Regions from separate parts of the Bacillus cereus group sp. N8 genome, predicted to be linked through region 2. Evidence: riboswitches for the same ligand, from Rfam matches in the RefSeq annotation. Region 2 holds a riboswitch; the other holds the start of a gene.

Region 1 (19,911 bases), on a different contig from region 2:
GATATCACAGCGTAGCCAGCGCGTATCTGGTTCTGATATAGCACGTACACCATATTCAATCCACAAAGCTGGTCTTTCCTTCTTTGTAATATAGGCATAGATTGTCGGAGGGACGTCATATGAGAATGTATGGGTACGGGCTTGTACACCACGAGATACTTGCAAATAAATAGTACCATCTTCGTGGAAATTATTACTTTCAATTAGTTTGTAAAGTAGGATAATAAGCTCTGCTTTTGAGAAAGGAAGTGATAATTCTATTTCTTCCATGGAGCGATATAACCTTGTGATATGCGGATCTAATAAGTGAAAGTTCCCTTTATATAGGCGAATAACTTCATAGACACCATCTCCAAACTGCAAGCCTCTTTCTTCAAGTTCTATGTACGCGCTATGTTTTGTTGTATCAATAACTGCATCATTCCATAGTACAAATTTTTCGTATGCCAATTTTCGTCCCATCCTTTCGTTAGTACATGAATAAAAAGCACTCTAGTTATTTTTATGTGAGCAATTCTCTTCATATGACGTATATGTATTTATAAATTATAGAGAAGTAGTGGTGATTTACCCCGCGTTAACGGGCAGTAAAACTCCCACCTCAAAATTCGGCTGGAGCAAAGAAGTTAAGTGGGAGATGAACTGCCCGTAAACGCCCCATTGGTGCGGGCTAATAATCAGTGGGGGATGAACACCCCCCTACTGATTAAAGTTTCACTTTATAGCATTTTGTATATACAAATTCGAAAATAGTAAATGAGAATCCTGCTTTTTGAAATAAAAAAAGCAACATTCGTATTGAATGCTGCACAAGGAGGGTAGCTATCTTTCGTAGGGACATCTTCTTATTAAAAGTTTTAGTAAGACAATCATAAGAAAGTTGAAAACAAATGGTGCACATATTTCTCAAAGGGATCTTATTACAGATGAGAGATAAGAAATATGTGAAACCTCGTTTACATATTTTATTATAAAGATACTTCATTAATGTAGTGTAAATATTCGGTGAAGGTTATGTAATTTTAAAGTTAATGAATAGGAGAGGAAGGATAGCAGAAAATAAAAAAAGAGGCTGAGATTACTCAGCGCTCTTCTTTTCTTCTTTAATAGCTGTTTTTACTTCACCAGTTTTAATCTTGTTACTTTCAGAGAAGCGAAGTAAGTCACCTTCAATGAGTTTGTCTGACATGTTCAATTCATTTTGGGCACGATCAATTAGTGGTTGAGATTCTTCTTTCGGTAATTGTACAACTTCACCAGTGTTACGGTCGTAGAATGTACTGTTCGTGTACATGTACTTATCCGTAATGAAACTACCGTCACGAAGAACAACGAATCCTTTATTGTCTGGTGAGAATACGTCGTGACCGAATTGAATTTGATCCGTAGAATCTACACCAAGTAAGTTTAGAATAGTTGGTTTAATGTCAATTTCACCAGTTGGTTTTGAAATTGTTTTACCTTCTTTTTGACCTGGAACGTGAATAAACATCGGTGTTTTTTGTAAGTTCATATGGTCAAATGCAGTAATTTCTTCTTTTCCTAAGAACTGTGCCATTGCACGGTTATGGTTTTCAGAAATACCATAATGGTCACCGTAGAATACGATCACAGAGTTGTCGTAGATGCCTTCAGCTTTTAGACGCTCAATAAAGTGTTTCATTGCTTCGTCTAAATAACGAGCAGTTACCATGTAACGGTCAAATACGCCATCACCTGAATTGTATTCGTCGATTAATTTCGTACTGTCATCATAAGTGAATGGGTAATGGTTTGTTAAAGTAAGGAAGCGAGTATAGAATGGTTGCTTCACTTCTTTTAACATATCGATAGACTGATCAAAGTATTCGATATCTTTTAATCCCCAGTTTAATTTTGTTTCTGGCGTAATCTTGTAGTCAAGCTCGTTGTAGTAACGATCATAACCAAGTGCCGGATACATAATGTTACGGTTCCAGAATGTTGCGTTGTTTGCGTGGAATACCGATGTGTGGTACCCTTGCTGACGTAAAATTTCTGGAGTTGCTGTATATTCGTTGTTACCGTGTGTGAAGAATACAGCGCCACGGTCTAGCGGATATAACGAAGTATCTACTAAGAACTCAGCATCAGATGTTTTCCCTTGACCAGTTTGATGGAAGAAGTTATCGAAGTAATAACTTTCTTTCGCAAATTGGTTTAAGAATGGTGTAACTTCTTGTCCGTTAACTGTTGCACCAATTAAGAATGTTTGTAATGACTCAAGAGAGACAACAATTACGTTTTTCCCTTTTGCAGTACCGAACATATTTGGATCTGGTTTACTTTGTGTTGTTTTTACATAGTTTTCTGTTTCTTGTAACTTACTACCGTCGGCAAATGCTTTTTGCGAACTTGATTTTGCTTGTAAGCCAAGATCGTATGCTTGGTGTACATATAATCCTAAGTTTTTAACAAGCATAACGCGGTCGAATGAACGTGTTAATAGTTCTGGACGCTCAGCTTCTGCAAATCCTAGGTTTACGAAGAAAATAGCAATTGTTGATACGAAGTATAGGGAACGCATCGGACGTGCTACACGCTCTGTCGGTGCAAAATTTTTCGTCTTCTTCAATAGAACGAAGAAGACGATAATATCCGCAAATGCAAGGATGATTTTGTAGTTAAATAATTCTTTCACACTAGAACCTAAACTTCCGAAATTAGACGTTTGTCCTAGTACTGGTAAAGTAACGAAGTCATTGTAGAATCCGTAGAACATTACGTTACCAACGAGAATGAACGTTAAGATAAAGTTAATTCCTAGTGCTATATAGTTACGTTTTTTACCTTTTGCAAATAATGCAAGTCCCACAAACAGTAATGATGCTGCTAATGGACTAATGAATAAAATGAATTCTTGCATGAAAGATTCAAGTTTTAAATCAAAGCTAGTGCGTGTAATGATGTAGGTTTTTAGCCATACGGCCAAAGCTACGAATAAAGTGAAACGCACATTTTGAAATTGTGATTTCAAGGTTTCTTTCATTCATTTCCACCCTTTCTCTATCAGGCTTGGTCGATTTTGGAGCGAAAAATGTTAAAATAAAAAATACATAGTTTCTTTTGCCATAATTAGAGCTTCTATATTCACCCATATACGACTTTAACTATGCATACCCTTTTCTGGTTTCTTTTGCTGCTCATAAGCATAACGTCATTTCTGTATTATACAACAAAATTCATTTCTGAGAAACACTATAACATTTTACATTTTTTGTATGTGATTTGTCACTACCAGAGAAAACTTTAACATTCGTTTATATACCCGTCAACTAGAAAATATAACAAAAATAGAAAAGAATGTTAAGTGAAATTGAAAGTTTTTTTGTTGAGAAATATGGAATAGAAACTTTAAAATCGGTGTCTAGAAAACTATTATATGAAGGAAAATGTAGAAAAATTAACGAACACTTGTTCTTTTTGGTTTTGTTTGTTACAATGAAATTTCATTGATAGATTATGTGTAATTTTGATGAACGTTTACTGATAACATATTGTAGCTTATTTTTTTTGAAAAATAGGGAGGCTTTTAAATGAAACAAAAATTTTCAGTTGAAGTGTTTTGGAAAAAAATAAAACATGTTGCGAAGCAGGCAGGGCAGTCGGTAATTTATGCGAGTTTATTGTTGTTTTACGTTTTGCAAAGACCTGATGTTCCAAAACGAGTGAAAATTATTGTAATTGGAGCACTTGCTTATTTCATTGCACCGATTGATGCCATTCCAGATTTCATTGCTGGAGTTGGTTATACGGATGATTTAGGGGCGTTAACGGCTGCATTATTACAAGCGTCGTTATACGTTAATGAAGATGTGAAAGATAAGGCACGAGTGAAGTTGGCAGAATGGTTTGGTTCGGATATAGACACATCATTTATCGATCAGAAATTAGATCAATAGGTGAGAACTGTCATAGAGTGACAGGGCGAACGTAAGCGAGGAAGTGCATTATGCCATCAGGAAGAACGCATACGAAAATAAACTTAATATCCCTTCCGGTTGTTTTGTTTATGCTCTTTTCGTATGGATTAACAAATTTTGATTTTTTATTAACTTTTGCAATCGGATTTTTAGTAGGTACTTCATTTTTAACACCTGATTTAGATACGTATAGTAATGCGTATAATAAATGGGGGTTACTCCGTATTTTTTGGTATCCATATAGGAGCGTAATGCCCCATCGTTCCTTCTTCACACATACGATTATAATTGGTGATATTATTCGTATCGCATACATGTTAATCGTATTTTCTCCGTTTTTATTCCTATTAAATGTAATCGCACTCGATGGGAATTTAATAGAAATTGCGAAGAAATATGAGGTTGAAATTGTAACGTTCGTAATGGGTATTGTAGTGGCGAGTACGCTCCACATTATAGCGGATAAAGTGAACACACGCCGAAAGAAAATGATGAGAAAAAAGAAGAAACGCAGAAGATAAAGAAACCGTCCCAAAAGGTATTTTGGGACGGTTTTTTCTTATTAATAGGTAGGTTATGCTTGTCGCATTTTGTAGTTAAGTCGATATTCCTTGTCGAATCGCTAATAAATTTTCATTTATCATCATGCGACAGTTTCTTTTTAATCAAACGTTTGTTTAAAGTTAAGCTTTCAGCACTTTAACACCTTTTACGATATTCCAAATGAAGTAGTATAAGCTAATGATTCCGCAAATACATAGAACAATCATTGCTCCGATTCCAAGTGTTACATCTGGCTGATCAGATCCGATGCCCATAATTCCTAAAATAACTAATCCAATAAATGAAGCGATGCTTGGAATGATATGTGTCCATAGAGCACGTTTTGCATGTGGTTTTGTTTCCGAATCGCCTACAATCCACACGATAATAGGGAATAAGATAGGCGCGAATAGTACACTAAAGTATGATAAAGCTGCTAATATTTTGTTTCCGTTCATATATATCACCTCATAAGTAATGTCCGTTGTTTATACCTTTAGTATGCAGTAAATTTGGCGAGCTTCCTATCGATTAACATTACAAGAACGTGACTCTTTTGTAAGATTTCTGTTTTAAATGATAAAATCTTCAAAAAAATCTTTTTAAATGAAAATTGTTGTGATAAAATTAATGAAAACGTTTTCTTAAACGTTTTTTATTTTAGACTTAAAGGTATGATGACCTGATAGCCTATTGATGGGGTTATGTTTATTTAAAAGGGGATTATTGAGGGGGAGAGAACAATGAACACATGGACACAAGTTTATGATCCGTTCGGGAATATTTGGGTTTCTGCAGCGGTCGCACTTATTCCGATTATCTTTTTTTTCTTAGCTTTAGCAGTTTTCCGCATGAAGGGGTATGTGGCAGGATTTATTACAGTTGTACTTACAATTTTAGTGGCTTTATTCGCTTATAAAATGCCATTCACAATGGCAATGGCAGCGACCGGATACGGTTTCTTATACGGATTATGGCCAATTGCGTGGATTATTATTATGTCAGTATTTTTATATAAAATTTCCGTGAAAACAGGTCAATTTGATGTTATTCGTGCATCTGTATTATCAATTACGAATGACCATCGTTTACTTGTTATTTTGATCGGTTTTTCATTTGGAGCATTTTTAGAAGGAGCAGCAGGATTTGGTGCACCAGTAGCGATTACGGCAGCGCTTCTTGCAGGTCTTGGCTTAAATCCTTTATATGCGGCTGGTCTTTGTTTGATCGCAAATACTGCACCAGTAGCATTCGGAGCGATGGGAATTCCGATTACAGTAGCTGGACAAGTAACTGGTATTGATCCGCATAAAATCGGACAAATGGCTGGACATCAATTACCGTTCTTATCATTATTTGTTCCGTTCTTTATCGTATTTTTAATGGATGGATTTAAAGGGGTAAGACAAACATGGCCTGCTCTATTTGTAGCGGGTAGTTCATTTGCAATTACGCAGTTTATTACAGCGACATTCTTAGGGCCAGAACTTCCGGATATTACATCGGCACTTGTAAGTTTAGTAAGTTTATCGCTCTTCTTAAAAGTTTGGCAGCCGAAAGAAATCTATCAGTCTAAACAAGCAAATAGTGAAGTAGCAGCAACGGCTGCGACATCTATGCCGAAACTAACAGTAGGAAAAGTAGTAAAAGCATGGTCTCCGTTCATTATTTTAACGGTGATGGTTGTGATTTGGAGCCAAAGTTTCTTTAAGGCGTTATTCGCTCCAGGAGGGGCTTTAGAAAGCCTTGTAGTTAAGTTTGAAATTCCAGGATTGCACAATTTAGTAATGAAAGCAGAGCCGATAGTAAATAAGCCAACGCCTTATGAAGCAGTCCTGAAATTAGATATTTTATCAGCAACTGGAACAGCGATTTTAATTGCATGTATCATTTCTATCTTTATTTTAAAAATGAGTGCAAAAGATGCAGTAGCAACATTTAAAGAAACGTTAAACGAACTAAAAATGCCAATTCTATCTATCGGATTCGTATTAGGATTCGCATTTATCGCAAACTATTCGGGTTTATCTTCTACATTAGCGTTAGCACTAGCAGGAACTGGCGGGTTATTCCCGTTCTTCTCACCATTCCTAGGCTGGATCGGCGTATTCTTAACAGGATCAGATACGTCAGCGAACGCACTGTTCTCGAATTTACAAGCAATTACAGCACAGCAAATTGGCGTGCCTGAAGTGCTTCTCGTTGCAGCAAATACAACGGGCGGTGTAACAGGTAAAATGATTTCTCCGCAATCGATTGCAATCGCTTGTGCGGCAGTTGGTCTTGCTGGGAAAGAATCAGATCTGTTCCGCTTTACAGTGAAGCATAGTTTATTCTTCGTAATTATTGTTGGGATTATGACTTATGTACAGGCTTATTATTTAACTTGGATGATTCCTTAAACAGCAAAAGAAATAGACTTTGCATTTTTCAGATTATCGTGTATGATGGGAAAGTATTGAAAATTAAATCAGTGATAAACTAGGGGTGCCTAACGTATGCGTAGGCTGAGAGAGAAGCGCGTGAACTTCTTAACCCTTTGGACCTGATCTGGCTCGTACCAGCGTAGGGAAGTTAACGGCTTTACATAATTATGCCTTTATGAGCCAGGTCCTTGTTTTTTTATGGACCTGGCTCTTTTTATTTTGGCATACGCTGGCCATATCTCGTCCTTGTCACGTACAGGGGGGCAACAAAAGTTATGAAACAATCTGTTTCAGCTGAGCAAATTGAATTGAAATCGAGTTTACCAGGAAGTAAGAAAGTATATGTGGATGGACCGCGTGAAGGTATGAAGGTACCGATGCGCGAGATTGCACAAAGCGAAACGAACGGTGTCCCAAATCCGCCAATCCGTGTGTATGATACGAGTGGACCTTATACAGATCCTGCCTATAAAGTGGAGCTGGAAAAGGGGATTCCAACGCCGCGTCATTCTTGGACCCTGGAGCGCGGAGATGTAGAAGCATACGAAGGACGTGAAGTGAAACCAGAGGATGACGGTGTGAAAGTGGCTTCGAAACATACACCTGTTTTCCCGCAAATGGATCGCCAGCCGCTTAGAGCAAAGCAAGGTGCAAATGTTACGCAAATGCATTATGCACGTAATGGCGTTATTACGTCTGAGATGGAATATGTTGCGATTCGTGAAGGGATAGAGCCTGAATTTGTTCGTAAGGAAATCGCGGAAGGTCGCGCGATTTTACCAGCGAATATTAACCATCCGGAAGCAGAACCGATGATTATCGGACGTAATTTCCATGTGAAGGTAAATGCGAATATTGGAAACTCTGCCGTATCTTCTTCTATTGCAGAAGAAGTAGAGAAGATGACGTGGGCGACTCGCTGGGGTGCAGATACGATTATGGATTTATCTACAGGTAAAAACATTCATACAACACGTGAGTGGATTATTCGTAATGCTCCTGTACCAGTTGGAACTGTGCCCATTTATCAAGCGCTTGAAAAAGTAAACGGAATTGCAGAGGATTTAACGTGGGAAGTGTATCGTGATACGTTAATTGAGCAAGCGGAGCAAGGCGTTGATTACTTTACGATTCACGCCGGCGTATTACTTCGCTACATTCCAATTACTGCAAAGCGTACGACAGGTATTGTTTCGCGTGGTGGTTCGATTATGGCGCAGTGGTGTTTATTCCATCATAAAGAAAACTTCCTATATACTCATTTTGAAGAGATTTGTGAAATTATGAAGCAGTACGATGTTTCGTTCTCTCTTGGAGATGGATTACGCCCAGGTTCGATTGCAGATGCAAATGACGAAGCGCAATTCTCTGAGCTTGAAACACTTGGTGAGTTGACGAAAATTGCTTGGAGACATGATGTGCAAGTTATGATTGAAGGACCTGGGCATGTACCGATGCATTTAATTAAAGAGAATATGGAGAAAGAGCTTGATATTTGTCAGGGCGCGCCGTTCTATACACTTGGGCCGTTAACGACAGATATTGCACCAGGTTATGACCATATTACATCAGCGATTGGGGCTGCGATGATCGGCTGGTTTGGAACGGCGATGCTTTGTTATGTAACTCCGAAAGAACATTTAGGTTTACCGAATAAAGATGATGTTCGCGAAGGGGTTATTACGTACAAAATCGCTGCGCATGCGGCTGATCTTGCGAAAGGGCATAAAACGGCTCATCAGCGTGATGATGCACTTTCAAAAGCGCGTTTCGAATTCCGCTGGCGCGATCAATTTAATTTATCTTTAGATCCTGAACGCGCAATGGAGTATCATGATGAAACATTGCCAGCAGAAGGGGCGAAAACAGCTCATTTCTGTTCAATGTGTGGACCGAAGTTTTGTAGTATGAGAATTTCACATGATATTCGTGAATATGCGAAAGAAAATGATTTAGAAACGACAGAAGCAATTGAAAAAGGAATGAAAGAGAAAGCGGAAGAATTCAAAGAAACTGGTAGTCACTTATATCAATAACACGTTACACCTCTTTACTTGATTGATCACACTGTACCTAACTTAAATATAGAAGAAGCCCCCTTTGCTAAGACGGTAGCAAAGGGGGCTTCTATTGTCTATAAGGCGAAGAATAGCTGTACCCAGTAGTATAAGAGGAATAATGTGACGACTGTTGTGAGTGGGATAACGATGAGAGATACGCTTAAATAGTCTTTCCATTTCACTTTAATTTTGTTTTGTTTCAGGATATACATCCAAATGAGGGAAGCTAGCGTACCGATTGGTAATAATAGTGAACCGATGTCGCTACCAATGATATTTGCGAGATAAATCGTTTTTAATGTGACTGGATCGAGTCCCATTTCTGTTAATGTGATTGTACCAATCATAAGGGCAGGGTGGTTATTGAAGACGTTAGAGAGGATTGATACAAGTCCGCCCATCGCAAAGCTGGCATAGAGTAGATGCTGACTTACAACTGGTTCGAGCCAACTTACAAGTGCTGCTGTTAATCCTGCGTTATGAAGCCCGTAAATAATTACATACATAGAGAAAGCGAAAACTAAAATGTGCCACGGTGTCTTTTTCAAAATATCGATAGGGTTTGTTCGTAGGTAGTACCATCTCCAGATGAGAAGAACGACTGAACCGAGTACAGCAACAATTTCGATTGGGATGGATAAGAAGGATGCAACGAATAGAAGACAGCGCATAAGGAAGACGAAGCCTAATACTTTTAACATAAATTTTGTACGTTTTTGTTTCGTATCAACAGAATTTTTCCCTTTTAACGGATGAAAGTTTTTTGTGAAGAAAATTTCTTCAATATCATATGAAGAAACAGGTAATTTTTTCGGAAGTTTTTTCTTTAAAACTGTATACATGAGCCATGACATAAACAATAATCCTAATGTTGCAGGTACAAACATCATAGCAGTATGCATATAAAGAGTCATATGGACGATGTTTAATGCAATTAAGTTTACGATATTACTTACACCGATTGGTGCACTAGATGCAGTAGCGATTAAAGCGCCACTTAATAAATAAGGAATTTGTTGGTGAGGTTTTAATTGAAGATTTTTTAGAAGAAGAATTAAAATCGGAGTTGTAATTAAAATACTACCGTCGTTATTGAATAAAAGGGTCATAAGAAAACATAGTAATTGAATATACCAGTATAAGCGGTGTCCGGAACCTTTCGCTAAATTTGCGAGTTTTGCTGCAGCCCAATGGAAGAAGCCGAAGCTTTCTAATATAACTGCCATAACGATGGTCGCTAATATCGTTATGGAGGCGCCTCCAATTTTACTTATAATGTCCATGACATCTGGCTTTGATACAAGTCCAGTAATGAGGATAATACCAGCGCCAATTGCTGCCGGCCACGCCTCATTTAAACCACGAGGTCGCCAAAAGATAACAATCATCGTTAAGAAGAATACAATAATAGTAATCCATATTTCAATGCTCATATTTAACCTACCTTTCTATTTTCCCTTGAACAAATGTAGCTTGTCTCAAGTTTATATTGGTAGTATATTCAGCAGGAAATAAGAAGAACTAGACATATAATGGAATGGAGTGAATATGTGTTTTTTGAGCTATAGGACAAGTATCAGTGGTAGTGTAATAACTATTAGGATAGACGTCTAATAAATGAGGGGCATTCTATGTACGAATGCCCCTCGTTTATCCCGCTATTTGCCGGGCAGTAAGACTCCCACCTCAAAATTCGGCTGGAGCAAAGAAGTTAGGTGGGAGCCTTACTGCCCGTAAACGCCCGATTGGTGCAGGCTAATAATCAGTGGGGGATGAACAAAACCCCCCACTGATTAAAGTTTCACTTTATTATTTTTCCTTCAAAAAAGTTCGATCCTTCAAGAATAAATTCCAGAAGAAAATGAATCCGGGTAGTAAAATTGCAATTCCGATTGCGTAAAGAATAAGAAGTGCATAGAATGTTTCGACCGTCGTAAAGCTTGTAAATACAGTTACGTCCGGGTAAATGATATACGGTAAATGGGCGACGCCGTAAGCGTAGCTTGCAAATGCATATTGAGCGACGACAGCTAAAACTGCAATGCGAGGAAATCCTAGTGTGCCATATTTCTTATTTGTCCACCAAAGGGAGGAATATCCGATAACAAATAAAACGATAGAGACTGTAAACCATGGGAATTGCTTTATTAAGCCTTGCATAAGCCAGTGTGTTTCAGGGTCCATTACAACGAGAGCGATAATAGCAGTCACGAGCGTTGCAGGACCAAGTATGATGGCATTTCTTCTATAAATTCTATATGCATCTTCTGAACCTTGTTCTCTCGCAAAATCAGCAAGAAAGAGAGATGATAGAAATAGTTCCGAAGTTAGTCCAAAGAGCATATAACAATAAATAACAGGACTAGAAAGAAGCTTTCCATAAAGGAGCACTTCTTTTCCTTCAGACATCGTAATATAGGCACCTTCTGTAACGGGTAGAACGGTAATTAATAGAGCTGGGATTAAGAGCCCAGTAATACCTGAAATAATTCGAAGAAGGTGTTGGTACTTTGGCAGGGAGTAAGCAAATACCATAAATGTACTGCGAATCGCAACGAGTACTAAAATTAACATAACGGGTACGAACATAACGGTTGCAAGGGTAAAGGCCGCTTTTGGAAAGAAACCGAGAAAAGCGACAACGACAAAGACAAGAAACGTATTTGTTACTTCCCAAGTTGGTGATAAGTACCGATTAGCAAGCTTGGCAGCGAGCGTCGGATGTTTAGCGTATACCATGCCCCAAAAACCAGCTCCAAAATCAATGGACCCGAGTATGCTATATACGAAAATAAGAGCCCATAAGATGATGATTGCAATACTTTCCTCATGCACGAGAATCGCCTCCTTGGTGATGTAAGTCATTCTTTAACGGATGTTTCTTAAAGAATGTCCGTAGTACAAAGACTGTTAAAATAGCGAGTCCGATATATAAAATGATGAATAGAACAAATAAAGGTCCGACGAAATCAGCGCGTGTAGAAGCATCTATTGTGCGTTGCATGCCATAAATTGTCCATGGCTGACGACCACTACAACTGAAAATCCATCCAAATTCAATACCGAGCATCATAACTGGTCCGCATGCTGCAGTGCCCCAAAGAAGCCACTTCGGTAACTCCGCCCCTTTTTTTCGATAAACAAAGTACCAATACAAGAGAGCAATCGCTGCAACTGCAAAGGTAAAGGCGGCAGCTCCAACCATTAAGTTGAAAAGTGTATGTGTATAAAATGGTGGCCACGTTTCTTGAGGGAATTCATTGAGCCCTTTTACGACGGTGCTAGGATCGAGTCCTACTAGTAAGCTGAGCATGTTCGGAATTTCGAGTGCATAGTTTAGTTCAAGTGTATTAGGATCCACAACCCCGCCAATCGATAAAGGGGCGTGTGATGTCGTTTCAAACAGAGCTTCAGCAGATGCTAGTTTTTCAGGTGAATGTTTATGTAAGGCAATAGCTGATTCGTGTCCTGAAATCCACATCGTAGCACCTGTGATAAATGTAACGACAAGACCTAACAATAATCCTTTTTTATGATAAGCAATTTCACGCGCACTTAAATTTTTCTTTAATAATTTAAATCCAGCGATGGAAGCGATGACGGCTGCTCCGGCTGCATAAGCTGTAATAACGACGTGGAATGCACTTGTGCCAAAGCTTGGATTAAAGAAAGCTTTCCACGGATCAACGTTAAAAACTGAGCCATCTGGTCCCATTGAAAAGCCCGCAGGTGTATTCATCCATGTGTTTGCTGATGTAATAAGCACGGCAGATGCAGTGGCACCAAGCATAACGAAAAATAACGAGACTAATCTCATAAATGGAGGTAGTTTATCAGCTGCATATACATAAATAGACATGAATAAAGCTTCTAAAAAGAAGGCGAAAATCTCAATTTGAAACGGCACGGAAATAACTTGCCCAACAATTTTAGCGAAGCCAGGCCAAAGTAGTGAAATTTGCACACCAACAATGGTTCCAGTTGGAATTGCTACACCGAGAAGAATCGCAAAAGCTTTTGTCCATCTTTTTGCCATAATGGCATAGTCGGAATCTTTCTTCCAGTGATAGAGTACTTCACTTATAAAAATCATCAATGAAAGCCCAACTCCAAGTGTTGCAAAGATAATGTGGAATGCTAATGAAGAACCAAAAAATGCTCTTGCTAATGTTACGGTATCCATATGTATACTCCTCTTCTTTTTTGCCATTATTTTCTGATTGAATTGGAAGATTTATTCAATAAAATGCCAAAAATATATATGCATTAAAAAAAGAGAATGTGTTAACGTAGTTTTGAATATTTGAAAAAGAAAGAAATATATATTAGGTAATATTTTGTTTGTTTTTTAAAGAAGAATATTTTATAATCTTTTATGCGAACATAAGTTCTAATTCAGCGTGTTACGTTTATGAAATGAAGAAGTTTATGTGAAATGGAGAGGGTGTCTTATGTATCCTGAAGTCATTAAAAAGATGGCATTTTCAAAAGAGCATAGAGATTTATTATTAAAGTTATATAATAAAGAAATTACGCGTCGTGAATATGATCGACTTGTGGAATCGCTATATAGACCTTCTAAAGAGGTTTGTGAGGGGTAATGCGAAAAAAGACAATCTAAAGGATTGTCTTTTTTATATTCGCGTATGTTCTGATAAAATTAAGGTTAGCCTTACTAAAGAGGTGAAAAGTTTGCGAAAACGTTTATATATAGGGATTGGGATTATTCTCTTAATCGCTTTAGGCGGAATTGTATTTTGGTCAGCTTTACAAGGAAACCGTACGGAGCATTTTATTTTAAGGCATATGGTAAATGAAAATGGAACACTTGCAACCTACCGTTTAGCAGATACAAAGGCAGGAACAGGTGAGGCGAAGGGCCGTGAAGCTTTATCAGAATCGGCAGGACTATGGTTACAATATACGCTTGATAAAGATGATCAGTTACTATTCGATGAACAAGTAAAGGTTATTCAAAATAATTTTGTACATAAGGATCACATCATTTTATGGAAAATCTCTGAAAAGGGAGAAATGCAGTCAGCCACCAATGCACTTATAGATGATCTTCGTATTATTGAACAATTATATCGTGCTTATGAAATGTATAAGGAAGAGCGCTATAAAAACCTTGCTGATCAATTGAGCAATGCTGTACTTCGTTATAATAAAAAAGATAATTATTACGTGGATTATTATGATGCAGATGCAGGTAAACAAAATAAATTTACAACAACATCTTACATAAATCCTCATGCATTCTCGTATATGAAAAAGTACGGAAAAATTTCTGCACAGCAGTATCAGGAAGTAGTTCAGTTTTTAGCAGATTATCCGAGAGAGGGTTGGGCGTTTCCGAAAGAGTATAAAGAAGATGGTACATTTACATACGATAAAGAAGTGAATCTTATTGATCAATCCTACGTTGCGTATCATCGTAGCTTAGGTGGTCTTTCATCAGATGTTTATTTGGAATTTATAAAGAAAAAATTCCATGAGAACGGAAAGTTATACGGTCGTTATAACTTAGAAACGGGAAAACAAACTGTAAACTATGAATCACCAGCATCTTATGGATTAACAATTTTGTACGTATTACAAACAGGTGATACAAAGTTTGCGAAGGAATTGTATGACCGGATGACTACATTTCGAAATGATAATGTATTTAGTAGATATTATGGTGGATATGTAACAGGTGAGAATAATAATACACATATTTTCGATAATGTATTACCACTTTTAGCTGAAATGGAATTAGAGAAGAGCAAGAGATAGAAGGTGCCATCCTATAGGGTGGCACCTTCTATTTGTGTCGTTATTTGTTTGTAAAGCGATATAATTTTACGCCCTAATATTGGAGAAGTAATCAATCACGAATTCACGAAATTGCTGGGCAGTTTTTGATAAGTAACGTTTCTTCGACCAACTTAAGCCGATGGTTCGCTCGCAATTAGGTTCAATAATACGTAACTTATTTGGTGCTAAAGTAGAGTTTTTTAATAAAGTTAAGCTTGGAACAAATGCGATGCCAAGACCTTGCTTAATGAGGTCGCTAATCACGGTTGGTTCATCTACTTCAAAAGCGATATGCGGAGTGAAACCAGCTTCTTTACAAAATTCATCTGTTAAGTGCCGAAATCCGTAACCAGTGTTCATACTAATGAACGGTTCGTCTTTTACTTCATGTAGATGAATACTTTCGCGGTTTGATAACCGATGGCCTGAAGGAACGACTAAGAAAATTTCTTCTGTAATAAGTGGTTCCCAAACTATTTCCTCGCCTTCAATTGGCACAGATGAGATACAAAAATCGATTTCCATATTATCTAGTTGTCTTTTCATAGAAGGAGTAGATGCAAGAAATTGCTGGAATCGAACATTAGGATGTTCTAGTAAAAAAGAACCGAGTAGCTCGGGTAATATTCTTGGAATAGAAACTGCAAGTGTAATAGAGCCTTGTTGTAATTCAGCTAAATCTTTAATTTCTCGTTCTCCTTCACTTAATTCATGAAGAATACGTTCTACTCGTTTTAAAAATACTTTTCCGAAAGAGTTTAATGTAATCTGTCGACCTTGGCGATCAAATAATGGAACGCCTAAGTCCTTTTCTAGTCTAGCGATTGTTTTGCTGAGTGAAGGCTGCGCGATATGTAATTCTTCAGCTGCTTTTGTCATATGTTCTAGTCGTGCGACTGTCTGAAAGTATTTTAATTGAAGAAGTTCCATTTCGAATCTCCTTTCTATAGACCAAAAGGAATGAATTTATAATTAAAGATGTATTATACAGTATGGAAAGTGACGTGTATAGTGAATCTGTTAAACCATTCGAAGGGTGTTAAATTAGGAGAAGGAGTATGTTTCATGAAGGGAATTCAACTTATATTTAAAGATTGGAAGGCGATGTGGAACCATAAACATGGACGTATCGCTTTAATTTTTTTGTTAATCGTTCCTTTAATTTATTCAGGATTTTTCTTAGCTGGATATTGGGATCCATACGGACGATTAGATAAATTACCTGTTGCAGTTGTAAATTTAGATAAGGGTGCTGCGATGGATGAAAAAACAATTCATGCAGGAGACGATTTTGTTAAAAATTTAAAAGAGAATAAGGAACTGGCTTTTCATTTCGTATCAGAAAAAAATGCTGATGAAGGGCTAAAAGAAGACAAGTATTATATGGTTGTTACGATTCCAGAGGATTTCTCTAAAAAGGTAAGTACACTTATGGATGAGAAACCAGAGCCGGCGAGGTTACAGTATAAAGTAAATCCAGGTAAAAACTTTGTAGCAGCTCAAATTGGAACGACAGCTGTTGAAAATATGAAAACAAAAATCTCAAATAGTATTACGAAATCTTATACAGAAGGTGTCTTTTCAAAGTTTCAAGATTTGGAACAAGGGTTGAGTGATGCAAGTAATGGTGCTGGGAAGTTACATGAAGGAACGACGGATGCAAAAAATGGGGCGAATCAGCTTGCAGATGGTATTAATCGTTTAAGTGACGGGACAGTGAAGTTGAAAGAAGGAAGTGGTAAGCTTGCCTCTAGCAAATCGGCGTTAACAGGGGGAGCAAATGAGCTTAGTCAAGGAGCGACATCACTTTATAGTGGTATGGAGTTACTAGCGCAAGGTGAAAAAACTTTACAATCAGGAGTTAGTGAATTAAGTGCCGGTACAAATGAATGGGTGAACGGAAGTGAGAAACTTGCTGAGGGACAAGTAAAAGCGGATGATGCGGCAAGTAGTATGAAGAAACAATTAGAGGAGTACATGAAAAATCATCCAGAAGCACAGCAAGATCCTGCTTTTCAAAAAATCGTTGCTACTTCTAATGGATTAGCTAAAGCAACAAATACTTTGAATAATAGCCAACAACAATTGACACAAGGCGCGAAGAAGCTTGCTGACGGTCAGCATAAGGTTGAAGAAGGCATGAATACATTCGGAGTTAAGTTAAGTGAAGCTACTGCTGGAACGAAAAAGATAGCAGATGGCACTTCGAATTTAGCTGATGGATTTGCGAAGTGGGGGAATGGATTTACTTCTCTACAAGAAGGTGTAAATCAGCTTGCGAGTGGTGGAACGGAGCTAAATAACGGTGCTGAGAAGTTAACGAACGGACTTGTTAAACTTGACGAGGGTGCGAAAGAACTTTCCACGAAATTGGGAGAGGGCGCAGAGAAGATAGCAGATGTTCGCAATGATGATGCACGCAATACGATGTTTGCAGAACCAGTTCAATTAGTGAAGTCAACAGTTTCTGACGTGCCTAACTACGGTTCAGGTATTGCACCATATTTCTTATCGCTTGCATTTTATGTTGGTGGAATTATGGCATCGAATATTTTACCGCTTGGCCGTAGACAAAATATGAAGGTAAGTGGAACGGTACACTTTGTTAATAAACTAGGATTGGTATATTTAATTGGACTTATTCAAGCGCTACTTGTAGATGTAGTTGTGCTAGATGTTATGAAATTAGAAGTTGCCAGTGTGCCACTCTTTGTTTTATCAAGTATTGTTATTTCCTTTACGTTCATGACGTTTATTCTTATGTTAGTAACCGTATTTGGTCTTGTTGGGAAGTTCGCAGCGGTAACGCTCCTTGTCCTGCAATTAGCGACGAGTGGGGGGACTTTCCCAGGAGAATTAAATGTAGCTGTTCTTAGCAAAATTGGACAGTTTCTCCCAATGTCTCATTCCCTTAGAGGATTACAAGATGTTATCTCTTTAGGAGATTGGTCGCAATTACAAATGCAAATTTTAATATTGTTATGCTACCTCGTTGTTGCTGGAGGGATTGCTTGGATCACGAGTCATATACAGCATAGAGAAAAAAGTGCAGAACAAGTTTCTTAAAATAAAAGAAGCTATCCGATTTTTCCGGATAGCTTTTTCTTATTTCTTTTCCATAACTGCAAAGTAATTATTTTCATTATCAGCAAAATTGAAGGCTCTACCAGTAGGTAAATCTACAACTTGTCCAACTGTGACATTTTTCTCAGAAAGATCTTTATATAGTTGATCTAAGTTAGTAGAGAAGAACATTAGAGACGGTGTATTTAAGTTTAATTCAGGTTGCATCTTCGCGATTAACGCTTTATCGTGAAGGACAATGCTTGTTCCAGCCTCTTTTGCCGGCGCAATTTCAATCCATCGAAATCCTTGACCGTTATTTTCTTCCGCAACGATTTGGAATCCTACTGTTTCTGTCCAGAATTGCACTGATTCATCTTGGTTATTTACATATAATATAATTTGTCCGATTTGAGTAATCATAGGTGTCTCCTGCTTTCTTTTTTTATATAGGTATTATTATATCAAATATATGGTTTAAATACTTTTTCATGATTCTTCCGAATGGCAATCTTGGCCCATTTCATATTTGTCGTAGGGGAAGGCCCTGTAATCCAAGTATGAAATGGTAGTATGCTGCAAATGACCATTGCTGAAATAGAGATTGTGGCTGTTAGTATAAATAATAATAGGCTATATAATATTGTGTTTTCTTGCAATGTGAATAAAGAAAGAAATTTTGTACATAGTTGTAAGAAGAAAAAATGAGCTAAATAAGCACCATACGTGTAATTCCCGATAAATCGTAAAGCTTTATATAAGAAACCGCGTCGCTGTACAATTGTAATAGATAGCACGTATAGTATGATAATTTCGCATACGATATATAGAAACATAGATGGTTTTAAATAAGTAGAAACAGTTAAATGAATAGAGTTCACGCCGTAAAAACTAAATAACTCATAATTGATGAATAAAAATAAGATGAAAAATAGTATTGTTATGAGCGGGATATGTTTCATGACGAATAAACGCCAAGTTTTTAATGCGACAGCAGCTATTCCTCCCATGACGAAATAGAATGAGTAGAAGAAGAAGGAACGATCTGTATAATGTAAAATGGTTGAGCTCGTCAATTTCTCTCCATTAAAAATGTAGTGAGAAGAGTACCACATTAAAAGGAAATATAGGCAAGCGAAAATGGTCATATATTTGTATATGTCTTTTTTATTTTCTGTTCGTTTTTGAAACCAATAAAATAGTGTGCATAGCAAAGGGAACAATAAGTGAATTTGGAACATCATAATAACGTACCAAAGATGAGGTGCAGCCGTTCCGAGTAATAAACTTTTTATTCCGCCTTGTAGTGTAATGACATCGTTTGTTGTTAATAGATAAAGAATAGACCAGAAGAAATAAGGAATGAGTAAATGTGCGGCTTTTTCATAAATATATTCTCTGTAAACGAGTTGCTTCGTATATAGCCGAATTAAATGGAAGCCGACGATAAATATGAATGCAGGTGCTGAAAATTTTGCAAGATTAAATAGCATGCCCATAATGAGGGATTGCTCGAGTAAGACATTTCCTTGGTTCATTGTATATAATAAGGAACTTTGCAAAACGACAGCAAGAAATGCAATGCTTTGCAAAACTTTAAATTCTGGTGCGCTTTGTGTCATTGTGTCCATCTCCTTTTCCATACATGATTATAGTACGGAGAATGGATGATAGGTGTGGAATATTTGTGAAGATTTCAACAAATTTGTGGCGATAGTAATTGATATTAATAAATAACGAAAAAAAGAAGATGCTCGAAACGAGCATCTTCTTTCTATCTATTAAGCAAATTTGTTTTTGATCCAGTTTTTACCTTCTACAAGGCGAGCTGTCATTACGGCACAAGCGTTATCTGCTGTTACGTTTAACATCGTTGCAGGAGGATCAATAATTGTACTAATTGCCGCGATAATCGGCAATGCTTCTGGCGGGAATCCGTATAGAGAAACGATTAACATTTCACCAATCATACCGCCGCCTGGAATGGCACCCATTACAGTTCCTACTAATAGAGAAACGACAAGTGCGATTGCCAATGTTTTCGGTCCTTCGAATTCCATGTTGAAAATACCGAATAAG
Region 2 (10,846 bases):
CTTATGATTTGTACATCAGCAGGAATAATTGCTTCTCCCTCATACATCATTGTGCGACCATTTTGCCATTCAACACGTAATAATTTGCGGTTGTCAGACTGGAATTCCCATACGTACTGTTCTTCTGAAGCAGCGAATGGCGTTTTCCCCATAACAACAACACGTCCATTATATTGTTCTTCCATATGATACTCTATATCATCCATTTCAATCGTCGTCGGAATTTCATCAATTGAATCTAAACGACCGTCAATCGGTGTATACAATTTGTAATACGTATTTTCACGGTCTTCAATTTTTAAATAACGAATATCTTTCCCGTCCTGCAAAGTTAAAACGATCTCCTTGCGAGAATGCATGCTCGTTTTCCCAGTTAATTCGTACATTACTAACGAAACTTCAATCATATCGCCAGGAGCCAACGTTAAAAGACTCTTTTCTGGCTTTGGCGGCTCCGGGCTTTTCATTATATTTTTAATACGCTTAAATAAGCTCACAATCTACCCCTCCTTTTCTCTTTATAAACAAGCACCTAAAATAAGTGCCCCAACGATATGTAATGAACCAGCTAACAACGCATGCGCTACGCTGCCTTCTTTCGTTCCTTCTTCTAAATCTAAACCTGACATTTTCTTTAACACAAACTCAATGAACATTTCTACCACTAATAAAATAACGAAAGAAACTGCTGAAGCAAGAAGTGCTTGCCATAAGTCATTCGCTTTCGTAATCGATTGTGACAAAATGTATCCTTGAGCGAATAATTTCATAACGAAACGAGTTGTTACAGCTGTATTCCCGTTTTTTATTTCTTTTAAATCATTGTATTTTGTAAAAATCGAATCAACCCACATAATTGCAAATAAAAGTACCGCACTTGCTCCAGTCCATACAAGCATGGCTAAAACATTCGTCCACGTCATTGCAAAACCTCCTCTAAAAGATAATAGAAAACCGACATGAATTCTCTTCAGACATGTCGGTTTCTTTGTCTATTCTATATTATTTCTCGTACTGCTTCATAATACGAGCTAATTCATCGTCAACAGCAGAATTTTTATTTAAGCTTGCAAATTCATCATCTAATGACTTTTCTTTTTTGTACACTTCACCACTTGCTTCTGCCTCAGCCTCTAATTGAAGAGCTTTCTCTTCCATACGGCTTAAACCAGCTTTTGCTGAATTTGAATCGAATCCAGACATCGCCTGATTAATATTCTTTTGTGCTTTCGCTGCATTTACACGTGCTACAAGTGTTTCACGTTTATTTTTCAGCTCTGTTAATTGTTTACGCATTTCTTCTAGCTTCGCACGAAGATTATCAGCAGCAGCTTTATTTTGCTCATAGCTCGCTTTATATTCATTCATCTTTTGCTCTGCGTTTTGTTTTTCTTCAAGAGCACGACGCGCAAGATCAAGATTGCTTGCTTGAACAGCCATATGAGCTTGCTCTTCACGTTTTTTCACAAGTGCTTCTTGCTCTTCAAATAATAATTTAAACTTCTTCTCAAGCGCGATTTGAGCAGCTACACTTTTCTCAGCCTCTTGTACGTCCGCTTGCATATCGCGTAAATATTGATCCGTCATCTTAACTGGATCTTCCGCTTTCTCAATTAATGAATACACATTCGACATTGTTAAATCTCTTAATCGCTTAAATACAGACATCCAAATTCCTCCTATGATATACCTCATATTTCAAATTCGCTACTTGGAAAACTCAAAAATCTCCCTTTACAGTAAGAATATTCATTTTTACGACCTATGTGTTTATTATAACAAAACAAAGATGTCCTTACATGTTATTTCCAAAATACATACAATATAATATGACATTCTAGATAGAATATTGTATTCCTACTATATTCTTATTATTTATTTTCTCAAAATTAACTTATTTTTACGTACTTTCACTAAATTACATAATTGTAATGTTACTGTAAGCTAACTCGATAGTTGCATCTCCATATTTCTTATACACTAATACCAGAAGCAACGAACAAGCTTCTCATCATTTCAGAACTAATACAAAAACTGTATTTACTATAAAACATATAAAAAGGAGAAATCATCATGAAAAAATTAGTAGGAATCGGATTAGCAGCAGCAATTTCATTCGGAGCATTATCAGGTTGTTCTTTATTAGGAGAAAAAGCGAACGGCTTTGTATTATACGGAACAGAAGAGCAAGTCACGCAAATTGCAGATAAAAACAAAAAAGAAGTAAAAGAAAAAGATATGTATAAAATGAAACTTACAACACTTGAAGATAAAAAAGTTCTTGTAATGGATAAAAAAACTGGTGAAGAGTTTGTTAAAAAAGAATTACTGAAAAAAGTCGATAAAAATGACGACACAAAAGCAATTGATAAATTACCAGCTGTAACAGCGGACCAAGGTGTATTATTTGCAAAAGATAAAGTAGAAAATGCTACACTTGATGGAGCAAAATTAAAATATGAAGGCAACACAATTATCGGAAGTGGCCGCGCATATGCAGATATGTTCGCAATTGTTGACGATACAACTTACGGAAATGTAAAAGGTGAGGAAAAATCTGTAGGTGTACTAAAATTCGATAAAGACCCTAGTAAAGAGTTCCCTGGAAAAGTTGGTGTAGAATCCGCTCAACTTGTTACAATTAAAAAATAAGTAAAAAAGCTTTGCGAAATTCGCAAAGCTTTTTTCTATTTATTATGAGCAATTTGCTCCATATCCGGACTACAAGTTTGTGACTGACATGATTTATTTAAAGAACATGCTGCGCATTTTCCTTTTTTACTTCTCTTTACAAAATTCACTAGCGTATATGTTGCATAACCAAAAATGATAGCTCCAATTATAATATTGACCATCATCGTAATACATCTCCTTCTAGAATCCGAGTAAGGACCCAACTTGGTATATAATGAACGTTAATACATAAGCAACAACTAATGGATAAGCGACTGAGAAAATTGTCCATTTCATCGATCCTGTTTCGCGTCTAATAACAGCTACTGTCGCTAAGCATGGAACATATAATAAGACAAAGAACATAAATGCGTACGCTGATAAAGCAGTATAATGTGCCCCCATTACATTTCCTAGCACATCTTCTTTAACCGCATAAATAATTGCCATTGTAGAAACGACAACTTCTTTCGCTAAAAATCCTGTTAAAAGAGATGCCCCAGCTTGCCAAGTTCCAAAACCGAGCGGTGCAAATAGTGGCGCGATAAATCCACCAATCATCGCTAAGAAACTATCTCCCATATCGACACCAAATCCTGATGGGCCTGCATAGTTTAATAACCAAATGACAACCGATCCACCGAAAATGAATGTACCAGCTTTACGAACAAATCCTTTTCCTTTCTCCCATGTGCTCAGCCATAACGTTTTCGCTTGTGGCACACGGTAAGGCGGTAATTCAATTACGAAAATAGATTTTTCCGCTTTCAAAATCGTAAGAGACATAATTTTTGTAACAAGTAATGCAAGAACAATACCTGCAACGTATAAAGAGAACACAACAGTTGCCTGACTATTAGGGAAGAACACTCCCGCAAATAATGCATATACAGGTAAACGTGCTGAACAAGACATAAATGGTGTTACTAAAACTGTAAGTAAACGTTCTTTTTCTTGTTCAATCGTTCTCGCAGCCATGATACCTGGAACGTTACATCCAAAACCGATAATCATCGGAATGAACGCTTTTCCGTTTAAACCGAAAAACTCCATAATTCTATCCATAACAACTGCAATTCGCGCCATATACCCTGAGTCTTCTAATAATGAAATGAAGAAGAATAGTGCAAAGATTTGTGGAACGAATACTAATACTGCACCAACGCCCGCAATAATACCTTCTGTAACGAGTGCTTGAATAAAGTCAGAAGCGCCAACACTTGTGAGCCCAGCTGTAACCCAATCAGTAAGTTGCCCTCCAAAAAATCCATCAAGCATATCAGATAAAGGTGTACCAATCCACGTAAACGTAACCTGAAAAATAAAAAACATAACTGCTAAAAAGATTGGAAGTCCTAAAATTTTATGTGTAATTAACTTATCGATTTTTTCCGAAAAAGGAATTTCCCCTTCTTTCTCATGCTTCATAACATTTGTTTTTAACTTTTCAATATACGCTTCACGAGTCTTGTAAATATGCTCCTCTAACGTACAATCAAGTTTTTCTTCTAAGCGAGATCGAACGGCTACAAGTTCCTTATAAATTGATAGTGCTTTCATTTCTTTTTCTACTACTTCGTTATTGCTTAGAAATTGAAGGGCTAACCATCTTGGATGCTCATAATTCGCTATCTCTAAAAGAGCGATTATCTCTCCAATCCCTTCATCCACTTGTACACCATATGAAATAATGAATGGTTCTTTCTCTTTTTTGTCATTTTCTTTAAGAGTCGTAAGTAATTCTTCACAGCCTTTTCCGGTTCTTGCGATGACAGGAACGACTGTTACACCTAATATTTCTGATAATCGTTTTACATTGATAACAATTCCTCTTTGCTTCGCCACATCAACCATATTTAAGCCAATTGAAACCGGCTTACCAAATTCAAGTAATTGCAAAGTTAAATGCATATTTCGCTCAAATTGCGAAGAATCCACAATATTTAACATATGATGGAATTCGTCTGTTAGTAGAAAATTCGTAACGACACCTTCATCACGTGAAACTGGATTTAAATCATAGACGCCTGGTAAATCGATTAATGTTCCTTGCTTATCTTTTAATTTACCAACCTTCTTTTCTACTGTTACACCGCTCCAGTTTCCTACATATTCATAAGAACCAGTAAGTGCATTAAATAATGATGTTTTCCCTGTATTCGGATTCCCTAGCAAAGCAACCTTATTCACGCTAATTCCACCTTTATCATTTTCGCGTCACAATGACGAATACTAATTAACTGTCCGCGACACTCCAATGTACAAGGACCTTTAAACATCGCTTTCTGTTTTATGCGAAGCTCGCTTCCTTCCGCAAGACCGAAAGCAGCTAGTCTACGCTTCAATAACTGATCTAACGACTGAATACTTTTTACTAACACTTTCTCACCAATTTTAATATCTACTAAGCTCATAACCTTCCCCCTCAGAAGAGAATGATAATTATTTTCAAAAAAATTATATCATACTCTATTTCATTTGGACTATACCCTTTCGCTTCATATTTATTAACATTTCGCTACAATTCTATTTCAAACATTGTCATACTAGGTTCATTTGCCATTCTCATCCATTTCGCTTACAATAAACAATAGCAAATAAAGAATCTCGTTATCACAGGGGGAGCCTTATCGCTGAGAGGGAACACTTCGTTCCGACCCTTAGAACCTGTTAGTTAATACTAGCGCAGGGATTGTGCAAACGTCCGAAATACATACCTCTTTTTTATTTACGTATTTCGTATCCTCCTATGATATCTATTCTTTTTTTTGTACAACTTGGATTTAGGGGGAGACAACATGCGTAACACCAATTTACAAGCGATGATCGAATCTGCTATTCTTGCAGCCTTCGCCATGATTATCGACATTTTACCATTATCACTTAAACTTCCAACAGGTGGTTCCATTTCATTTGCAATGATTCCTATTTTTATTATCGCATACCGCTGGGGCTTCAAAATGGCTTTCTTAGGAGGCTTAATTTGGGGACTATTACAAATTGTCGTAGGTGATGCCTACATTCTAACACCGGTGCAAGCATTCATTGAGTACTTCGTTGCCTTTGCCTTTATCGGCTTTGCTGGTTTATTCTATCGTCCAATTCAAAAAGCACTTGCCTCAGACAACAGTAATGCAGATCATTCCAATTTTGGCAGTCGTAAAGATAAACCAAAACAGAACAAAGGCAAAAAAGCACTCGTTTACATTATACTTGCCACATTTGTCGGCAGCTTTGCACGTTATTTCTGTCACTTTATTGCTGGCATTATTTTCTTTGGTCAATATGCACCTAAAGGACAATCAGCTGTCTTATATTCATTAATTGTAAACGGCAGTACAATGATCGGCTCTTTCATACTATGTACTGTATTACTAATTCTTTTATTTACAACTTCACCACGCTTATTCAAAAGCATCGGTGCTTATCAAATGAATAGAGAAAAGAAGAGCGCCTAATGAGCGCTCTTTTTTCATATCGTAATATCAATAATAAATACAATAAATGCACAAAAGAAAATAAATACAATCACACCTAGTAAATTGCTATTCACGGCTAATCTACTCCTTACATAACCTCATTTTCTATCCAAAGTATACTGCTCCAAAATAAAGATTAGGTAAAGATAATATGAAGTTAAATTAAAAAAGCGTAACATGTATTGTCTACGCTTTTTTCGGTAAATAGAAGTAAAATAACACACCATCTTCTGTATTCTTTACCCCATATTCAGCATCGTGCAGTTCTAAAATATTCTTTGAAATTGCAAGTCCAAGCCCTGTTCCACCTTGTGAACGCTGACGAGCTGCATCCACGCGATAAAAACGATTCCAAATTTTATCTAATTGTTCCTCTCCAATGTGGGTACCTTTATTTTCAATACACACTTTTATACGATCCTTCCCGTCTATTGTGGAAATAATAATATCTTCTTTATTTGGTGTATAACGTATGGCATTCGTAATGAAATTTACGATGACTTGTTCGATCCGGCCTTGATTTGCCATCACTTCAAATGGACCTATATTTTTATGAACACAAAGTTCTTTTTTCTCTATTTCTACAGAAAGATGTTCACATATATCTTCAATTACTGTATCAATATAAAATAAATCCATTTTCATTTTATATGTACCTGACTCAAATTTAGCTAACTCAAGCATATCTAAAATTAACGTATCCATTTTATCTACTTCCCGTTCCATCGCCTGAAAATAGTACTCTTTTTTATGCTCCGCTACTCCATCTTTTAAAATAGAAATACAGCTTTTCATAATACTCAGCGGAGTTTTTAGTTCATGCGAAACACCAGAAATGAATTCTTTTCGCGTCTTTTCTAACTTTCTTTCCTTTTCAATATCTTCTTCTAACTGTCCAATATGCGAATGGAGTTTATTTGATAGTACATTAATATTTTTCGATAAATCTCCAATTTCATCTTTTGAAGTAATCGGTATTTTTTCTGTAAAATCTAAATGCGCTATTTTCTTCGTCGTATCATTTATTTTTAATAATGGTTTTGCAATTTGTTTAGAGTAATAGAAAGAGGCTAGAAAAATGAGAACGACTACAAATGCAATGATATAGATGTAATAATCTTGCACCATTTGTACAGCTTCATCTACAGGTTGTAAAGAAGCCATCGCATATATATATGTGACCGATCCGTCTTTTTCTTTTATTGGCTTCAGTAATAATTTATATTTAATATCATTTTTTTCATAGTCCATTGTCTTTGTTGAATACTCTATTTGATTACTCTCTTTTAGTACTACATCCGATTGAAATTCTTTTATACTATCCAAAAATAAAGTGTTTTTATAAATTGGATTTATGGGGCCTTTTACATCAGGGAATTGTACTTTCGTAATTTTCCCTGCTAGATTAAAGTCCGAATTTTGAGCCGCCCTCTTCTGTTCCTCAGCACTCATAACTCCAGCAACTTTGTTTCTTTCCATAGCGCTAGAATCTTGAGCAACTTTTGGCCTCCCATCACTCATCTGAATTTCTTTTGCAGCTATTTTTTTACCTAACGATTTATTCAGCCAACTCAAATTTAAATCTTCTATATGTACATAACATGTGATAAAACTATCGTCTCGTTTTAGCCCATAAAAATAGACTGAGCGTCCTTCTAACTTAGGTAGTGTCCCACCTTCAATTTCATCTATACTCATGAGATAGTACAAAGGCATCTTGATTACCTTTTTTCCAAACTCCTTTTCCGCCCTACGTTCCAAAGTAACCTCTACATAAAAATCATCCACATGTTTTAAATTCCCATTCTGATCCAATGTCGTAATCCACGTATTATTTTCTCTTAAAAAGTCCTGCTCCAGCTTCTGAATCCCTTCTGCACTTCCTGCATAGTTCAAATAATTCTTTTCGAAGGAATTTAAATTCACTTTAATATCTTCCACTTTTCGATTCGCATAATATTGTTTAAAAAATATCGTTTGTCCAATAAATATCGTCGCTAAAATTAACATACATAATGCTGTTGTGAGGGTAAATAGTTTTAGTACAATCCCTTTTCTCATACATTCCCCTCAAATTTATAACCTGTTCGTACTACAGTTGTAATGTACTTTGCTTTCTCTCCTAATTTATTTCTTAAATTACGAATATGACTATTAACCGTTCGATCGTCACCAGCAAATTCATATCCCCAAATTCTTGAAATCAATTGCTCCCGTGTTAAAACAATCCCTTGATTTTTCATAAAATACGCTAATATTTCAAATTCTGTATGTGTTAAATTAATGTCTGTTCTATCTACCGTAACAGTGCGCGACGGAAAATGAACGTGAATACCGTGGATTGATAATGTATCATCTTCATTCTCTAAAAGTTGCTTTGTCACTTTTCTACTTTCTAACAATCTTTTCGCTCTTGCTAATAAAATTGGAGGACTGTATGGCTTTGTCACATAGTCATCCGCTCCAAGTTCAAATCCAAGTAACGTATCATCTTCCTCTACACGTGCCGTCAGCATAATAATAGGAACCTCGGATGTTTTACGGATTCTTCGGCAAACGGACCACCCATCAAGTTCCGGCAACATAATATCTAAAATAACTAAATCAACCTCTTCTTCCTCAAATACAACTAAAGCTTCTTTCCCGTCTCTCGCTTCAAACACTATATATTGCTCACTTAAAAAATAATCTTTTAATATTTCACGTAATATATCTTCATCTTCCACAATTAAAATATTTTTTGCCATAACTTATATATCCCCTCCTGCTTTCAAAAACTATCACTTCATTTTGAATAACTAGCAGTTAACTTCGCCTCGATAATATATCTATCTGGTGCATCTCCTATATAATCAAATGGATAGCAAGTAGTCAGTGTTAATATTGGTTCTTCTTTTTTTATAATAACAGTCCGATCATCCGCATGGGTAATCCATATCTTTTGAATTTCATATGTGTAAGTTTTATTATCATACTCTAAAACAAGAGTGTCTTTTTCTTTTAACTCTCCTAAATCTGTAAATACAGTATCCCGGTGCCCACTTAGTACAGTATGCCCCCCTCCAGATGGCGTTGTCGTTAAATCACTAACGAACATACCAACTCCTTTTTCCAAAGTTGTATCATTCGCCTCCCAATATACAGAAAACTTCTTCTTTATTTTCGGTATATTTAACACCGCTACCTTTTCTCCTTCTTTATGCTCTGTTTGAGAAGAAGGTACTTTGGAAGTTACAGGCGTTTCATGAGAAAGGTGAGTATCTTGTATATTTTTAAGGCTCTTTATTTCCTCATTCGTTAATTCTTGCGCAGCGCTTTTTCCTTTATACCATTCCACAGCGTAATACGATCCCATGAATAGCCCTATGGCCATCAATATGATACCAATATAATTGAGTAACTTCATGCTTCATCCCTCCATGCAAAAAATGGTAGGAATAACCTACCATTTTTAATATATGAAATTATCCCATTCTTTATAGAAAAATATTTTATTTACGCCTTAACTTTATTACGACGATTCAAACCAAATAATGTCCCTATCCCTACAAGACATGCGCTTAATGCCATCATTGCTACATTATTTGATGCTGTATTTGGTAATTTTTCACCTTGTACAACTGGCTTCGCTACTTCTTTTTTTGCCGCATCATTTTTTGGTTGTACTTGTGCTTCTTCTTTTTTCCTTACTTCATTCTTTTGCCCTGCTTTTATCGCTTCTTCTTTTTTAGCCATATCACTTTTTTCTTGTACTTGTGCCGCTTGCTTTTTCTCTTCTACACTTTTTTGCTGTTCCTTAATCGCTGCTTCTTTTTTCGCTTTATCTTGTTGCAGCTGCGCTGATTCTTCCTTTGTTACTGTTCCAGTATCCGCGCTTGCTACTGAAGAATATCCTACTGTTAAAAGTGCCATTGCACAGATTGGTAATAGTTTCTTTTTCATTTTATATCTCTCCTTTTATACGTTTTACATCACTTCGCATCGGATGTATCACTAGAATAAACAAGAGATATAAATATAAGATGCAGATGAAATATATTTCATTTAAAGATTTCATTGTAGAAAAAAAGGTTATCCGAAATAATCTTCGGATAACCTTTTTTATTTAATCTACACTTAAAGCCTTCTTGCCCATTTGATTATAAATACTTGCAAAGTGGCTCTTACTCACTTTAACATTTTTCGTCCCATAAAATGGATCATTATAGTACACGTAATTATCATCGACACCTGTTAAAACAACCGCATGAGTATTCATTCGCCCATAAATTGTTTTTCCACCTGGTGTTTTCCATGTTGTAATTGGTCTTGGATTATTTAGTGCTACAGTTACCCAAGTAACAACTGGTTTCCCATTTCGCACATAATTTTCCAGTACTGAAAAATCATTTCCTGTTAAGTTCGTTCCTCTTGCATATTTATCTAACAATCTTTTTAATGGTTCTGGATTAATAGAATATCCTGGCGTATTTCCTGTCACATCACCTACAAATCCTACATCTGGATCTCCCCAAATTTGTGATGATGTTTTATAGTTCTTTAATTTCGTTTGATCAAAAGGCATTTCAAAAGCAAATGCTACTTTATTTAATGAACGACCAATTTGATGTTCCACAAGCATTTGTAAAGAGACTACTTCACAGCCATTGTGTAATTCTGGGAATTGATAAATTGATGGTACGTTCAATATCACT

The links. Region 2 has a riboswitch for thiamine pyrophosphate ahead of thiT (energy-coupled thiamine transporter ThiT). Riboswitches for the same ligand answer to the same signal wherever they lie in the genome.
Region 1: it holds a riboswitch for thiamine pyrophosphate, as region 2 does, so the genes downstream of both, thiC (phosphomethylpyrimidine synthase ThiC) here and thiT (energy-coupled thiamine transporter ThiT) in region 2, are expected to answer to the same signal.

What each region holds. Positions count from the first base shown of each region.
Region 1 covers NZ_JAEHBK010000029.1:21,784-41,694, forward strand. The annotation lists gene JDS80_RS25260 (D-amino-acid transaminase) at 1-462, opposite strand, end outside; gene JDS80_RS25265 (LTA synthase family protein) at 1,079-3,007, opposite strand; gene JDS80_RS25270 (YkvA family protein) at 3,555-3,920, shown strand; gene JDS80_RS25275 (metal-binding protein) at 3,971-4,462, shown strand; gene JDS80_RS25280 (magnetosome magnetite crystal formation protein family) at 4,625-4,942, opposite strand; gene lldP (L-lactate permease) at 5,228-6,886, shown strand; TPP riboswitch at 6,958-7,073, shown strand; gene thiC (phosphomethylpyrimidine synthase ThiC) at 7,186-8,946, shown strand; gene JDS80_RS25295 (arsenic transporter) at 9,045-10,403, opposite strand; gene JDS80_RS25300 (cytochrome d ubiquinol oxidase subunit II) at 10,780-11,805, opposite strand; gene cydA (cytochrome ubiquinol oxidase subunit I) at 11,798-13,153, opposite strand; gene JDS80_RS25310 (hypothetical protein) at 13,422-13,571, shown strand; gene JDS80_RS25315 (transcriptional regulator) at 13,663-14,748, shown strand; gene JDS80_RS25320 (LysR family transcriptional regulator) at 14,815-15,699, opposite strand; gene JDS80_RS25325 (YhgE/Pip domain-containing protein) at 15,835-17,835, shown strand; gene JDS80_RS25330 (VOC family protein) at 17,875-18,255, opposite strand; gene JDS80_RS25335 (acyltransferase) at 18,297-19,454, opposite strand; gene JDS80_RS25340 (dicarboxylate/amino acid:cation symporter) at 19,614-19,911, opposite strand, start outside.
Region 2 covers NZ_JAEHBK010000064.1:949-11,794, forward strand. The annotation lists gene JDS80_RS29465 (DUF4178 domain-containing protein) at 1-497, opposite strand, end outside; gene JDS80_RS29470 (DUF350 domain-containing protein) at 519-923, opposite strand; gene JDS80_RS29475 (PspA/IM30 family protein) at 1,003-1,668, opposite strand; gene JDS80_RS29480 (lipoprotein BA_5634 family protein) at 2,074-2,652, shown strand; gene JDS80_RS29485 (FeoB-associated Cys-rich membrane protein) at 2,688-2,858, opposite strand; gene feoB (ferrous iron transport protein B) at 2,875-4,863, opposite strand; gene JDS80_RS29495 (FeoA family protein) at 4,860-5,087, opposite strand; TPP riboswitch at 5,282-5,383, shown strand; gene thiT (energy-coupled thiamine transporter ThiT) at 5,472-6,131, shown strand; gene JDS80_RS29505 (sensor histidine kinase) at 6,339-8,213, opposite strand; gene JDS80_RS29510 (response regulator transcription factor) at 8,210-8,899, opposite strand; gene JDS80_RS29515 (class D sortase) at 8,938-9,558, opposite strand; gene JDS80_RS29520 (LPXTG cell wall anchor domain-containing protein) at 9,648-10,094, opposite strand; partial or broken gene JDS80_RS29525 (C39 family peptidase) at 10,258-10,846, opposite strand, start outside.